Regions from separate parts of the Nocardia sp. NPDC060255 genome, predicted to be linked through region 2. Evidence: riboswitches for the same ligand, from Rfam matches in the RefSeq annotation. Region 2 holds a riboswitch; the other holds the start of a gene.
What was found. Region 2 has a riboswitch for glycine ahead of glyA (serine hydroxymethyltransferase). Riboswitches for the same ligand answer to the same signal wherever they lie in the genome.
Positions count from the first base shown of each region.

Region 1: linked by a shared signal. The riboswitch ahead of gcvP (aminomethyl-transferring glycine dehydrogenase) and the one ahead of glyA (serine hydroxymethyltransferase) in region 2 are both predicted to bind glycine.

Region 1 covers NZ_JBHXAU010000029.1:90,809-98,750, reverse strand. Annotated here, with positions in the region: gene ACFWF1_RS37005 (VWA domain-containing protein) at 1-327, shown strand, start outside; gene gcvP (aminomethyl-transferring glycine dehydrogenase) at 622-3,444, opposite strand; glycine riboswitch at 3,594-3,693, opposite strand; gene ACFWF1_RS36995 (MerR family transcriptional regulator) at 3,958-4,551, opposite strand; gene ACFWF1_RS36990 (bifunctional nuclease family protein) at 4,758-5,231, opposite strand; gene ACFWF1_RS36985 (MerR family transcriptional regulator) at 5,418-6,212, opposite strand; gene ACFWF1_RS36980 (FHA domain-containing protein) at 6,307-6,792, opposite strand; gene gcvH (glycine cleavage system protein GcvH) at 6,962-7,360, opposite strand; gene ACFWF1_RS36970 (CDP-alcohol phosphatidyltransferase family protein) at 7,443-7,942, opposite strand, start outside.
Region 2 covers NZ_JBHXAU010000004.1:278,990-286,931, forward strand. Annotated here, with positions in the region: gene ACFWF1_RS11410 (GMC family oxidoreductase) at 1-899, shown strand, start outside; gene ACFWF1_RS11415 (putative nucleotidyltransferase substrate binding domain-containing protein) at 907-2,769, shown strand; gene ACFWF1_RS11420 (IclR family transcriptional regulator) at 2,782-3,567, shown strand; glycine riboswitch at 3,778-3,871, shown strand; gene glyA (serine hydroxymethyltransferase) at 3,912-5,204, shown strand; gene ACFWF1_RS11430 (L-serine ammonia-lyase) at 5,201-6,568, shown strand; gene ACFWF1_RS11435 (medium chain dehydrogenase/reductase family protein) at 6,655-7,707, opposite strand; gene ACFWF1_RS11440 (TetR/AcrR family transcriptional regulator) at 7,781-7,942, opposite strand, start outside.

The sequences.
Region 1 (7,942 bases), on a different contig from region 2:
CGCTCCGATCAGGCGTATCCGACACTCATCGCCGCATACAAGAGCGCCATCAAGGGATACACCGCGGGCCGCACGAACTCGGTGCTGCTCATCACCGATGGCCCCGAGGACGATTCGACCGTCACCGGCGCCAAACTCGCCAGCGACATGGCCGCCGCGCTCGACAAGGACCACCCCGTCCGCGTCGACATCATCGTCATCGGCGGCCAGGGCACACAGACCCTGAAGAGCATCTCCGAGCAGACCGGCGGCGCCTACACCCGCCTGTCCACCTCCGACGACATCGCCTTCGGCTCCGCAGTCGTCCACTCCCTCACCACCCCATAGCCGCCGCACGCCTTCTGATCCCCCGCACCAGCTCTCGCATGCGATTCCCGGTGCGCGAAATCAAAAGGCGCGCGTCCCCCCACCCACCAACCGACCGAAGGCGCCCTTCACCCCGTCTCAGCGCGTGAAGGGCGCCCTCGGTCAATGCAGGGTCGCGGGTGAACAATCGACCGAGGGCGCCCCTCAGCCGGTCTCAGCGGATGAAGGGCGCCCTCGGTCGATGCCAGGTCGCGGGGGACCGAAGGGGGCCGTCAGCCGGTGTGTACGGCTGACGGGCGCCTTCGGTCGGGTTGATCAGTCGGCGTAGGCCTCGAGCGGCGGGCACGAGCAGACCAGGTTGCGGTCGCCGTACGCGCCATCGATACGGCGGACCGGCGGCCATACCTTCGCCCGCGCGTGGCCGAGACCCCTTGGGTAGACGGCGGTTTCGCGGCTGTACGGGTGCTCCCACTCGCCGACCAGGCAGGCCGCGGTGTGCGGTGCGCCGCGCAATGGGTTGTCGGTGACCGGCCAGACGCCGGCCGCGACCTGATCGATCTCCTTGCGGATCGCGATCATCGCCTCGATGAAATCGTCGAGCTCGGCCAGGTTTTCGCTCTCGGTCGGCTCCACCATCAGCGTGCCCGCGACCGGGAAGCTCATCGTCGGCGCGTGGAACCCGTAGTCCGCCAGCCGCTTCGCGACATCGTCGACGGTGACGCCGGTCTGCTTGGTGATCTCCCGCAGGTCCAGGATGCACTCGTGCGCGACCATGCCGTGCTCGCCGGTGTAGAGCACCGGGAAGTACTCGTCGAGCCGGCGCGCGATGTAGTTGGCCGAGGCGATCGCGGTCAGCGTGGCGTCGCGCAGGCCGTCCGCGCCCATCATCCGGATGTAGGCCCAGGTGATCGGCAGGATCGAGGCCGAGCCGTAGTTGGCGGCCGACACCGCGTGCGAGTCGGTCACCAGCGGATCGCCCGGCAGGTACGGCGCCAGGTGCGAGCGCACCGCCACCGGTCCGACACCCGGACCACCGCCGCCGTGCGGGATGCAGAAGGTCTTGTGCAGGTTCAGGTGGCTGACGTCGCCGCCGAACCGGCCCGGACGGGCAAGCCCGACAAGGGCATTCAGGTTCGCGCCGTCGACGTACACCTGGCCACCGGCGTCGTGCACCAGCGCGCACAACTCGGCGACCTCGTGCTCGTAGACACCGTGCGTGGACGGGTAGGTGATCATGATGCAGGCCAGCCGGTCGGCGTGGTCGGCGATCTTGGCCCGCAGGTCGTCCAGGTCGACGTCGCCGTTGTCGCGGCACTTGACCACCTCGACGCGCAGCCCGGCCATGGCCGCCGAGGCCGCGTTGGTGCCGTGCGCGCTGGACGGGATCAGGCAGGTATCCCGGTGCGTGTCACCGCGATCCAGGTGGTACCGGCGGATCGCCAGCAGGCCCGCGTACTCGCCCTGGCTACCCGCGTTCGGCTGCAGGCTCACCGAGTCGTAGCCGGTGATGTCGGACAGCCACCGCTCCAGGTCGTGGATCACCTGCAGCAGGCCCGGCGCGTCCTCGACCGGCGCGTACGGGTGCACGCGGGCGAAGCCGGGCCAGGTGATGGCCTCCATCTCGGCGGTCGCGTTGAGCTTCATGGTGCACGAGCCGAGCGGAATCATGCTGCGGTCCAACGCAATGTCCTTGTCGGACAGCGACCGCAGGTAGCGCAGCATGGCGGTCTCGGTGTGGTACTTGGTGAATGCCGGATGGTCGAGGAACTCGGAGGTGCGGTTCTCGATCGCGACCGCGGGCGCCGGTGCGGGCTGCTCGGAAGACAATGCGGTGCCGAAGGATTCGAGCACGGCCGCGACATGCGACTCGGTCGTCGCCTCGTCGCAGGCGATGCCGACATGATCGCCGTCGACCAGACGCAGGTTGATCCCACGCGACTTCGCCTTCGCGACAACGGCTTCCGCACCACCGGGCACATGCGCGAGCACGGTGTCGAAGAACGTGTCGTGCACGACCGCACCGTCGAGCCCGGCGGCGATGGTGGCCGCATGCCGGTGCACCCGACGCGCGATCTCGCGCAGGCCGTCGGCACCGTGGTAACTCGCGTACATCGCCGCGACGATGGCCAGCAGCACCTGCGCGGTACAGATGTTGGAGGTCGCCTTCTCGCGGCGGATGTGCTGCTCACGCGTCTGCAGCGCCAGCCGGTAGGCGACATCGCCGTCCGCGTCCACCGAGACACCGACCAGTCGGCCCGGCAGCTGCCTGGCATACGCCGTGCGCACTGCCAGATACCCGGCGTGCGGGCCGCCGAAGCCGAGCGGGACACCGAAACGCTGGGTGGTGCCGAAGCACACGTCCGCGCCCTGGTCGCCCGGCGAGGCGAGCAGCGTCATCGCCAGCAGATCCGCACCCACAGCGACCAACGCACCACGCTCGTGCGCCGCGCTGATGACCGACGTCCAGTCCACTACCCGCCCGGAAGCGCCGGGAGCCTGCACCAGCACACCGAAGAATTCACCTTCCGGCAACTCGCCGGACGCCAGATCCGCAGGCACCAGCTCGATCCCGAGCGGCTGCGCCCGGGTGGTCAGCACGGTCTTCGTCTGCGGGAACAGGTCGGTGTCGATGACAAGCCGCGCCGACTTGGACCGGCTGGCCCGCTGCAGCAGCGTCATCGCCTCGGCGGCCGCGGTGGCCTCGTCGAGCATGGACGCGTTGGCCACGTCCATGCCGGTCAGCTCCGACACCATGGTCTGGAAGTTGAGCAGCGCCTCGAGCCTGCCCTGACTGATCTCCGGCTGGTACGGCGTGTACGCGGTGTACCAGGCCGGGTTCTCCAGCAGGTTCCGCACCAGCACCGGCGGGGTCAGCGTGTCGTAGTAGCCGAGCCCGATCATCGACGTGGCCACCGTGTTCGAATGCGCGAGGCCGGCGAGTTCGGCGAGCACCTCGTGTTCGGTTGCGGCAGGCGGCAATCCGGCCAGGCCGGTCCCGTCGAGGATGGTGGCGGGCAGGGCTTTCGTGGCGAGCTCGTCCAGCGAGTCGACGCCGACGACGTCCAGGATCCGGGCGATTTCGCCCCGATCGGGTCCGATATGGCGGTCGGCGAATGAGCGAGTCACGGCAGCTCCCATGTGGGTCGGGCGGGTCGACGGCGGTCGACGGGTACCAGCCCTCCCCCTCTGTCGTGTTGCCTGAGAGATTCGGACGCGCGACCGCAATGAAGGTCGAGCCCCTTTCCCCATGGGCGGGCGGCCCGAAGCCACCGCTTTCCAGAGGCGCCCAAGCCCGCACGGTCCCTGATGCCTGAGAGATTGACGGGGAGGTGCTGCTCCTTCGGCGCCCGGACTCTGTCGAACCCGGGACTCTCCCGCACGGCGTTGGCGCGCCACCAGTTTAAGCCGACGACACGCCGGAACGTGTCACTGGTCCCGTCCTTGCGGGTGTCGCGCTGGTCACGCCGGTGCGCGGGGTTCTCAACCAGGAACATATGTAGATGCGCATATCTACTTAACCTGATGTTTTTGATACGTTCCAAACCGGCCGGTCCAGACCGCGCCCCCATCGCCGAAAATCAAGTGCCACACAGCACGACACCCCGCTACCCTCGGTATGTCGGGGAGGCGGGGTGTCGTGTCTGTCTACTTTTAACCGGTCTTGCGACTCATCCGTGCCTTACGCCGGTAGGACAGCTCGTCCTCCGGCCGCTCGGTCACCGCGGACGCGCGCTCCGCCGGGAAGTTGGCGATGGCGCCGGTGAGTTCGTGCATGGCACCGCTGATCGCGATGCCGAAAACGCCCTGCCCGCCCTGCAGTAAATCGACTACCTCCTCGGCCGAGGTGCACTCGTATACCGAGGTGCCGTCGGAGAACAGCGTGATCCCGGCGAGATCCTGCACTCCCCTGCTGCGTAAATGGTCGACCGCGATGCGGATGTTCTGTAACGAGATGCCCGCGTCGAGCAGCCGCTTCACGATCTTCAGGACCAGGATGTCCTTGAACGAGTACAGGCGCTGGCTCCCCGAGCCGGCGGCGCTGCGAATGGAGGGCACGACCAATCCGGTACGCGCCCAGTAGTCGAGCTGCCGGTAGGTGATCCCGGCCACCTGGCATGCACTGGGAACCCGGTAGCCGACCAGATCGTCGGGAACCGAGTCGTCCGGGAACAGGCCTGGCTGCGTTACATCCTGCGATTCCTCTGCCACTGACCACTCCCTTGCTTCGCCGACGGCTAGCCTCATCGATGACCCGGCTCCGTTTCGACCACTGCTGTGCTGACGACCTGGCCAAAACGGACGTGGCCCAACTATCGAGATTACTCCCCCTGATTGTCAGGGCAGCACCATCGTCAGGCCAAACGCGACGCGCGGTTAAACTCTCAAGCTCTGGTTAAGGGCTGATCCCCCGGTCATCCCGCGAAAACGCCGGATTGCCGGAAAGGTCCTGTTCAGCTATCTGTGGCCTTGAAATCGTCAGGCGAGACCGACTCCAGGAATTCCTTGAACTTCTCCACCTCGTCCTCGCGCTCGTCCGGCATCACCAGCCCGGCCTCCTCGAGCACCGGCTCCTCGGCATAGATCGGGCAACCCACCCGCAAGGCGATCGCTACCGAATCCGACGGCCGCGCCGAGATGTGCAGATCGTTCTCGAACACCAGATCCGCGTAGAACGTGCCCTCCTGCAGATCGACGATGCGCACTTCCTTGAGGGTGTGCCCGAGCTCGGTGATCAGGATCTTGATCAAATCGTGGGTCAGCGGGCGGATCGGAGTCACCCCCTCCTGCTCCAGCACGATCGCGGTCGCCTCGGCCTGCCCGATCCAGATTGGTAGGTACCGATCCCCCGAAACCTCACGGAGCAACAGCACGGGCTGATTCTGTGGCTGTTCGACACGAATGCCGATCACACGCATTTCACTCATCGCACTGCCTCCCATTACTCACACCAGCCGCTCGCCGGCCGCCCGGCACGACCACCGCAGAGCTCGCCGTACCACGAGTCTAGGCGAACCCGCGCGCGGGCAGCGGTCCGTGTGCACAGCCGAAATCGGCGTGTTGGCTGACCGCAACATGACACGGATTCCGTGTCAACGGTTCGGCCGGGATGTTCAGCCGCCCAGCGACGTCCGCACCGACGACTTCACCAGACACGCGTGCAGCGTCAGCGATAGCGCCGCGAGTTCGCGCACCGTTTCTTCGGCTCGGGCGCGCGCGCCGGCGTCGCGGCTCTTCGCGATCGGGGCGGCGATCTGTGCGACCAGCGCGGCCTCGCGATCGGCGGCCAGCTTGAATGCACGCAAATGCCGTGCCTCCAAACCGAATTCGGCCATCGCCTTGGCGGTCTTGGCCAGCGTCACCGAGTCGCCGTCGAAGAATCCGGCGGCGCCGGGAGTGATCAGGTTCGCGCGGATCAGGTCGTTGAGGAAGGCCTCGTCGATCTCGGCCTGCGCCAGCAGATCCGCGCGGGTGATGCGGATTTCGTGATCGAAGCGCAGATCGTCGGGGGAAATCTCGCTGGGCACCACGCCGAGCCTCCTCGGCGCCGTGGCGCCGTTCCTGTTCCCACCAGGCGCGGTGGAGTGCTCGGAGTCGGCCGCAGCCGACTCCGACGCACCCGTACGGCCGGAGTGCGCCCGGGCGCGGGCTTCCCGCACGCCGAGCGTCGCCGCACCGCTGTCGATCGCTTCGAGTTGTTCCTTGATCACCTTCAGCGGCAGGTACTGATCGCGTTGCGCGGTCAGCACGAACCGAAGCCGTTCACAATCGGCGATGGAGAATCTGCGGTAGCCCGAGGGCGTGCGCTCCGGCCGAATCAGGCCTTCCGCTTCGAGGAAGCGGATCTTCGAGATGGTGACGTCCGGAAAATCCGGGCGCAACAGGTCGAGTACGGAGCCGATCGACATGCCTCCGCGCGCCCACTGCGCCGCGCCGGTCACAGCGCTGAGTCCTTCATGACCCCGAGCCCTTCATGAGGAGAAAGAACCCAGCGCCGCGTGCTCATAGGCTCCCTGCACCCGCAGACGGCTCGTTGACCTGGGCCCGCGGTCCGGTGAGGAACACGAGACGGAACTTACCGATCTGTACCTCATCGCCGTTCTGGAGTTCCGAGGAGTCCACCGGCTCCCGATTCACATAGGTGCCGTTCAGGCTGCCGACATCGACAACCTGGAACGAGTCGTCGTCCTGACGGAACTCGGCATGCCGACGGCTGACGGTGACGTCATCGAGAAAGATGTCACTGTCGGGGTGGCGGCCCGCCGACGTAGTCGGCTGATCCAGCAGGAATCGCGAGCCCGCGTTCGGACCGCGCTTGACGACCAGGAGGGCTGCGCCAACGGGCAGACCCTCGACCCCTTGGACCGGCTGTTCACCGGTCGGCTCTCCGGAGCGCGACGCGTCGACCTCGTTCAGGAAATCCGCGCGGAAGACCGACGTCGTCTCGGCCGCGGTCTCCCCGTAACCCGGGTCTTTGTTCTCGCTCACCGTTTCTCTCCTCCTCGAACCTGATTATCCATGCAAGCAGGTGATACCTGTGGCACCACGACCTGCCGTCGAGTCACTAGATTCGGCGACAATGGCTGTCGGCGGATCTGTTGGCATTGACCGTACCCTGCCAGGGCGTGCCCGTGCAGGTAGAACCGGGAAGGCTGATTCAGCCCCCGATAACTCCTTGATAACCTGCCGCATCCAACAGTTCATCAAGGGTCTTGTCGAGGCTCGCGGAGTCCGCGACCTCCAGCTCGAACAGCCATCCCTCGCCGTACGGATCGGTGTTCAGCGTCTCCGGCTGTTGCACCAATTCCTCGTTCACCGCAACAACTTTCGCGCCGAACGGCGCGTAGATGTCGGACACGCTCTTGGTCGACTCGACCTCGGCGATGCTGTCCCCAGCGGCGGCGTCCTTGTCGGTTTCGGGCAGCTGCACGAACACAACGTCACCGAGTTGAGACTGCGCGTAATCGGTGATGCCCACCCGAACCCGGGTCGGGGCGATCCGCTGCACCCACTCGTGCTCTTCGGTGTAGCGCAGCTCTTCGGGGGTCTGGGTCACAGGCCGTCCGTCCTTTCCGTTGTGATCGTGTGCGCGCAACTCTATGCGAGGGTTGAGACAATGTTCGACCCGACGCCGTCGGTCAGGTCGAGCGGTGTGCCACAGCCGGTATCGAGCGAGCGATGGCGATCGCCTTACCGGTGTAGAGCAAGCCGGTCCATACATACACCGCCGTGCCCCAGACCAGTAATGCCCCGCCGAAGGCACGCCCGAAACCGTCCAGCGCCCAATCCATCTCCCCGGCCAGCAGCCAGACGAACGCGGACATCAGCGCGAAGGTCGCCGCCTTGCCCAGATAGATGACCTCGGGTGGCGGTAGGTCGCGGCGTTTGTAGACCGACAGCGTGAGCGTGAGGATCAGGTCGCGACCGACCAGGATCACCGCCACCCACCACGGGATGAGGCCGCGGATCACGAACGCCGCCAGGGTCGTCACCAGGTACAACCGGTCCACGAACGGATCGAGCAGGGCACCGAGGCGGGAGGACTGATCGAGCAGGCGGGCCAGCTTGCCGTCCAGGAAGTCGGTCAGGCCGCTGGCGAAGGCCAGCACGAACGCCCAGCCGTCGGCATGCTCGACCA
Region 2 (7,942 bases):
GGGTCAGCGAGATCCTCTTCGACGACGCGCACGGCGCGACCGGTGTGCGGTATCAACGCCCGGACGGCATCGGTTACGACACGGCCTCGGCACGGCGCGAGGTCATCGTCACCGCCGGTGCCATCGATACGCCGAAGTTGTTGATGCTGTCCGGGATCGGGCCCGCGGAGCACCTGCGCGAGATCGGCATCCCGGTGCTGGTCGACTCGCCCGGCGTCGGCGCCAACCTGGACGATCACGTGGAAGGCCTGGTGTTCTGGGACGCCGCGCGGCCGATGGTCGATACCTCGACGCAGTGGTGGGAGATCGGCCTGTTCGCCACGACCGACGAGTCGCTGCGCGTGCCGGACGTGATGATGCATTACGGCAGTGTGCCTTTCGATATGAACACGCTGCGTCGTGGTTACCCGACCACCGACAACGGTTTCTGCCTGACACCCAACGTCACGCAGGGCCGCTCACGTGGCACGATCCGGTTGCGCAGCCGCGACTTCCGGGACCGGCCGAAGGTCGACCCCCGGTACTTCACCGATCCGGACGGCCACGACGAACGGGTGATGCTCGCCGGCGTGCGGCTGGCCCGCAAGATCGCCGAGCAAGCGCCGCTGCGGGAATGGATCGCCGCCGAACTCGCCCCGGGACCGGACGCCACCACCGACGACGAGTTGATCAGCTACATCCACGCCACCCACAACACCGTCTACCACCCGGCCGCCACGGCCAGGATGGGCGCGGTCGACGATCCGACGGCGGTGCTCGACCCCGAGTTACGGGTGAAGGGGGTGTCGCGGCTGCGGGTGGTCGACGCGTCCGCGATGCCGAAATTGCCCGCGGTGAACCCGAACATTACTGTCATGGCCATGGCAGAGAAGTGCGCGGATCTCCTCCGGACCACGTGAGCCGGAGATGCCTGCGGAGGGCGAACTAGCGGCGTTCCTCGGCGGGCACGCGCCGTTCCAATCGATGTCGACCGCCGAACTCGACCGCCTCGCCGCGGCCTCGTCCCTGCACGAGTTCGCGGCGGGCGCGGTGATCAGCGACTACTCGACGCAGGTGCCCGACGACATCTGGATGTTGCGGACGGGCCGGGTCATCCTGCGCCGCAGCGGTCCCGACGCCGCCAGTTCACCCCGCGCCGACGACGGCCGCACGATCGATACCATCGAGGCCGGTGGGATCTTCGGCTACGTGCCGCTGCTGACCGGCGGTAGCGCCGAATTCGTCGCGCTGGCAGCCGAAACCAGCGTGCTGATCCGGTTGCCCGGCGCGCTGGTGCGCGCGCAGTTCGCGCAACCGGACGGGCTGGCGTTTCTGGCGTCCTCGGCGTGGAAGACGGTGTCCGGCAACCGGACTCCGATGGCGCAGGTGCTCGGCATTCGTCCGGCGGGTGAACTCCTCACGACGGCAGCGGTTTTCGTGACGCCCGACACCAGCGTCCGGGATGCGGTGATCCGGATGACCGAGCATCGCGTGTCGTCGGTGCTGATTCGGTTGCCCGACGGCGACTTCGGCATTTTCACCGATCAGGACCTGCGCGCCAAGGTGGTGGCGGCGGGGCTGTCGGTCGAGGTGCCGATCGCCGGGGCGATGAGTGCACCGGCTCGGCGGGTCAGTGCCGACCTGTCCGCCGAGACCGTGCTGATGGAGATGCTGGAGGCCGGTCTGCGGCATATGCCGGTGGTGTCGCGGCGGGGCGAGGTGCTCGGCGTGCTCGAAGACTCGGAGCTGCTCGCGGCGTCGGCGCGGCAGAGCTTCGTGCTGCGTCGGGCGATCGGCGCGGCGACGGATGCGAGCCAGCTGGCCCGAGCGGCTCGCGACATCCCGGGTACCACAGTCGAATTGTTCCGCAACGGGACGAAAGCGTCCGCGACGAGCGGCATTCTTTCCGTCGTGATCGACTCGGTGATCCGTAAGGCGCTCGAGCTGGCGCTCGCCGAATCGGCTGAGGCACCGGCCGTCGGGTTCGCGTGGCTGACGCTCGGCAGCATCGCCCGACGTGAGGCGATGCCGTCCTCGGACGTGGACAGCGCGCTGTCGTGGGCGGATGAATTGTCCACGGCCAGTGCACAACTGCGTGCGATCGCCGAGCGGACGCATGCCATTCTCGACGCGTGCGGGTTGCCCGCGGACAGCAACGGGGCGATCGCCTCGCGACCGAAATTCGCTCGTTCCCGGTCGGATTGGACGAAAGCGGCGGCACGCTGGCTGGATGATCCGCTTATCGATCGCGGGTTGGTGATGTCGTCGCTGCTGATCGATGGGCGGGTGGTGTGGGGTGATCCAGCGCTGCATGCGGTGCCCGCCGTGTTCAGCAGGATGCGGGCCGACTATCCGAATGCTTTGCGCCTGCAGTTGCTCGACGCGTTGTCCGGGCGGGTTCGGGCTCGGTCACTGCGGGACGTGCTCTCCCGGCGCGGCGGCACGTTCGATCTGAAGAGTCACGCGCTGGTCCCGATCGTCAACCTCGCGCGCTGGGGTGGGCTGGCCGCCGGGGTGACCGCCGCCACGACGCCGGTGCGGTTGGCCGCCGCGGCGTCGGCCGGGGTGATCGCCGAACGCGATGCCGCGGTGCTCACCGAAGTATTCGTCATGCTGCAGCGCATGCGGATGGTGCATCAGGTCGAGCAGCTGTCCGCGGGCCACCGGCCGGGCGATATCGTGCTGATGTCGGAGTTGTCCCCCTTGAATCGGAGCCTGCTCAACGACGCGCTGCGGGAGATCGCCGCCGTCCAGCGACGCGTTCGAGGTATCGCGATGACATCGGCTTAGAATGACGGCGTCATGGCGAAACAGGATGGTGAGGACCCGGGCCGGACCGCTGCGGTGCAGTCGGTCGACCGCGCACTGCTCGTGATGGAGATCATCGCCAAGCTGGGCCAGGCCGGCGTCACAGAGATCGCCGCCGAACTCGGTGTGCACAAATCTACCGTCTCCCGCCTGATCGCCGTGCTGGAATCGCGCGGTTACGTCGAGCAACTCTCCGACCGCGGCAAGTACCGGCTCGGCTTCTCCATCGTCCGGCTGGCCGGATCCACCAGTGCGCAGGTCGATCTCGTCGGGCAGAGTCAGGGCGCGTGCAACGCGCTGGCCGCCGAAACGGGGGAGACCACGAATATCGCTGTGCTGGACGGTAATCGGATCATCAATATCGTGGAGGCGGCGGGGACCGGGTCGATCGCGCTGCGGTCCTGGGTCGGGCAGAGCTGTCCGGCGCATGCCACGTCGAGTGGCAAGGTGCTGTTGTCCGGCCTGGAACCGGCGGTGTTGCGTAAGCAGGTCGGGCCGAAGTTGGAGGCGTACACCGAGCACACCCTGACAAAGGTCGCTGATCTGGCGGCGCAGTTGGTGGCGGTCAGGGAGAACGGATGGGCAAGTGTGCGTGAGGAACTGGAGATCGGGCTGAACGCCGTCGCCGCGCCCGTCTTCGACAGCAACGGGATGATCGTTGCGGCACTGAGCGTTTCGGGGCCGTCCTATCGGCTCGGTCCGGATCTCTTCGCGTCGACGGCGGAGCTGGCGATCGCGAGCGCCGCGGACATCAGTCATCGGCTGGGCTACTTCGGCTGACGAACTGGGGTACGGTTTCGTCATTGACAACGCGCGCGGCCGCCGACAATACTAAGTCGCGTGCCACGCCGTTGTTGCGCTATACGCAACACCTAGCGGTATCCGACAACTGAATACGCCGCACACGCAGCGGGAGATCTCCATCCAGGCGATGGAGAGCCGAAGGAGCAACACCTCCCGGGAATCTCTCAGGCCCAGTACCGCCGCGCTCAAGGCAACTCTGAAAAGTAGTGCACCACGCACTCGCCGACGGGGCAAACGCGATCCGCGTGAATCTCTCAGGCCATAGGACAGAGCGGGAGGAGCCACACCCCACGCGCGTATGCGTCGACGAAAGGCTCCCCATGGCTGATCCTGGCTCTGCCCTCCGCACCGAACTCGACGTCTCGCTGCGTGAATTCGACCCGGTCATCGCCGCGCTGGTCGATCAGGAGACCGGTCGCCAGCAGCGCGGACTGGAAATGATCGCCTCGGAGAACTACGCGCCGCTCGCGGTGATGCAGGCCCAGGGGACGGTGCTCACCAACAAGTACGCCGAAGGGTATCCGGGACGCCGGTATTACGGCGGCTGTGAGTATGTAGATCAGATCGAGACGCTGGCCATCGAGCGGCTGCGCGCGCTGTTCGGCGCCGAATACGTCAACGTGCAGCCGCATTCGGGCGCGCAGGCGAACGCGGCGGTGATGCACGCGCTGCTGCGTCCCGGCGACGGCATCCTCGGGCTGGCGCTGGACCACGGCGGTCACCTCACCCACGGCATGAAGGCCAACTTCTCCGGTCGTCTGTATGACGTTGCGGCATACCATGTTCGGGCCGAGGACCAGTTGGTCGACATGGCGGAGGTGGCGCGGCTCGCGCAGGAGCATCGGCCGAAGCTCATCGTCGCGGGCTGGTCGGCCTACCCTCGGCACCTCGACTTCGCCGAATTCCGGCGCATCGCCGATGAGGTCGGCGCGTATCTGATGGTCGATATGGCGCACTTCGCCGGGCTCGTCGCGGCCGGGCTGCATCCGTCGCCGGTGCCGCACGCGCATGTCGTCACCTCGACCACGCACAAGACACTGGGTGGGCCGCGTGGCGGATTCATCCTCGCCGCAGCGGATTTGGGGAAGAAGCTGGATTCGGCGGTGTTCCCCGGGCAGCAGGGCGGACCGCTCGAGCATGTGATCGCGGCCAAGGCGGTGGCCTTCAAGATGGCGGCGGAACCGGCGTTTCGCGAGCGGCAGGAACGGACCCTGGTCGGCGCGCGCGTGCTCGCCGATCGGCTGGTGGCCGAGGACTGCCGGGGCGCCGGTATCGGTGTGGTCAGCGGTGGCACGGATGTGCACCTGGTGCTGGTCGATCTGCGCGATGCGGAACTGGACGGGAAGCAGGCCGAGGACCTGCTGCAGAACCTGGGAATCACGGTGAACCGCAACGCGATTCCTTTCGACCCGCGGCCGCCGATGATCAGTTCCGGACTGCGGATCGGCACGCCCGCGCTGGCCGCGCGCGGCTTCGACACCCCGGCGTTCGCCGAGGTCGCCGACATCATCGCGACGGCGTTGTGCGGTGGGGACGCCGCGGCGCTCACCGCGCGGGTGGACGCGCTGGCCGAGCGATTCCCGCTGTACCTCGGGCTGCGGAACCCGGCGTGACGATCAGCGTCTTCGACCTGTTCCGGGTCGGCATCGGGCCGTCTAGTTCACATACGGTCGGGCCGATGCGGGCCGCGGCCGCGTTCGTCGAACGGCTGAAAGATGCCGACGTGCTGCACGAGACGGTCGCGATCCGGGTTCAGCTGTACGGATCGCTCGGCGCGACCGGCCGCGGGCACGGCACGGTCGAGGCGGTGGTCGCCGGGCTGTCGGGTGCGCAGCCGGAGAGCATCGACCCGGACACGATGAGCGCCACCGTTGCCGCGGCGCGCGCCACCGGTCAGCTGTTTCTCGGTGGCGCGCAGCCGATCGCGTTCGCTGTCGACAGTGACATCGAACTGCTCGGGCTGACAAGGTTGGCCTTCCATACCAACGGGATGCTGTTCGGCGCGTACGACGATGCGGGACGGGTGCTGCTCGAACGCCAATACTTCTCGGTGGGTGGCGGTTTCGTCCTCGACGAGGATGAGATCGACGGCCGGCCCGCCGACGCGGCGGTCGCGGTCGCGCATCCGTTCGGTTCAGCGGATGAGCTGCTCGCGATCACCGCCGCCACCGGGCAGTCGATCAGCTCGGTCGTGCTCGCCAACGAAATGTCTTGGCGCAGTGCGGAGCAGATTCGAGCGGACCTGCTCGACATCTGGAATGTCATGCGCCGCTGCGTCGAACACGGAATGTCGACGGGCGGGGTGCTGCCCGGCACGCTGCGAGTGCGCCGCCGCGCCGCGACCTTGTTCGAACGCCTTGGTACCGAGGCGGAGGAGAACGACCCGCTGCGCGCGATGGAGTGGGTCACGTTGTACGCGATGGCGGTCAACGAGGAGAACGCCGCGGGCGGCCGGGTCGTCACCGCCCCGACCAACGGCGCCGCAGGCATCATTCCCGCTGTCCTGCACTACATTCAGCGTTTCATCACCGACGACGAGGACAGCATCGTCGAATTCCTGCTGACCGCAGCCGCCATCGGCCAGCTGATGAAGGAAAACGCCTCGATCTCCGGCGCCGAAGTCGGCTGTCAGGGTGAGGTGGGTTCCGCCTGCGCCATGGCCGCCGCCGGCCTGGCCGCGGTACTCGGCGGCACCCCTCAGCAAATCGAAAACGCCGCCGAAATCGGCATGGAACACAACCTGGGCCTAACCTGCGACCCCATCGGCGGCCTGGTCCAAATCCCCTGCATCGAACGCAACGGCATAGCCGCCGTCAAAGCAATAACCGCCGCCCGCATGGCAATCCGAGGCGACGGCATCCACCACGTCTCCCTGGACCAGGTAATCCAAACCATGCGCGCCACCGGCGCCGACATGCTCGACAAATACAAAGAAACCTCCCGAGGCGGCCTAGCCGTAGCGGTAGTCGAATGCTGACCCCCAAAATCCGCACCCTAACTCGGGACATGCACTGGCTTTAGGGCCCTATTCCGAGTGCAGATCCCGAGTGAGAGTGCAGATCTTCAGCGGCGCTGGGGGTCGGGGACGATCACGACTTTGCCGGTGACGGTGCCGGATTCGGCGAGGGTGAGGGCTTCGGCGGCTTGGCTCAGGGGGATTCGGGCGGCGACCTGGGGGCGGAGGGTGCCGTCGGCGGCCAGGGCGAGGACCTTGCCGAGGTCTTCGTTGAGGTGATTGCGGAAGCGGGTGAGGTTGCGCTTGCCTGCCCAGATGTTGTAGAAGTGCGCGTTTCGCTTGTTGGGGAGCGTGTTCCACAGCATCAGCTGGCCGAACAGCTTCAGCAAGGGCAGGCGGGAGTTGCCTTCGTCGTTCTTGGTGGAGGCGGTGCCGTAGGCGACGAGGGTGCCGTGGTCCGCGAGCAGGCCGAAGGAGTCGACGATGCCGGGGCCGCCGACGTGATCGAATACCGCGTCGACACCCTCCGGTGCCAGCGCCCGAACCTGTTGCGCCACATCGCCTCGGTAGTCGACGGGGCTCGCACCCAGCGCCTCGACGATCGCCGCGTTCTTGGCCGAGGCGGTGCCGATCACCCGGATGCCTGCGGCCCGCGCCAGCTGGACCAGGGTCGAGCCGACGCCACCGTTCGCGCCGTGCACGACGATGGTCTGGCCGCGCTTGACCTTCGCGATCCTATGCAGCATCTGCCACGCCGTAATCCCGTTCACCACAAAGGTTTCCGCCTCCGCCGGATCGAGGGTCGATGGCACCGAGATGAGGTCCGCGGCGTCGAGCACGATGTGGCTGCTCCAGCCGCCGACCTTGGTCAGTGCGGCGACGCGACGGCCGAGCAGCGCCTGATCGACCGACGAGCCGATCGCGGCGACCGTCCCGACCAGGTCGTAACCGGGCACGAAGGGAAACGCGGGCTGGTCGTAGTACTTTCCGCGACGCATCTGCTGCTCCGCGAAGGAGACGCCGGAGGCTTCGACCTGGACCACGACCTGATCCGGTCCCAGCGGGGGCAGCTGACGCTCGGTGACCTGCAGGCCCTCCGGCTCGACCTGGCCGGGCAGGACGATCTCGACTGCGGTGATGGGCTGCGTGGTGGTGCTCATGAGGACTCCTGGTGTGTGACTGGTCAATCACTATATGGGCTGAAAAAGCGCCCCGACGTGGGGCTCGGTGGATCTAGTGCGGGTGGCGCATGCCGTCGGTGAGTACCGCGGCCCAGCCGCCATCCTGTCCGTCGAGTTCGAGTGTGACGATGAGGTGACAAAGCTGGCCGTAAGCCATGAACCGTTGGACGGCGCTGTCTTCGGCGCCGGAGCGCGTCTTGGCGAAGCTCGTCAC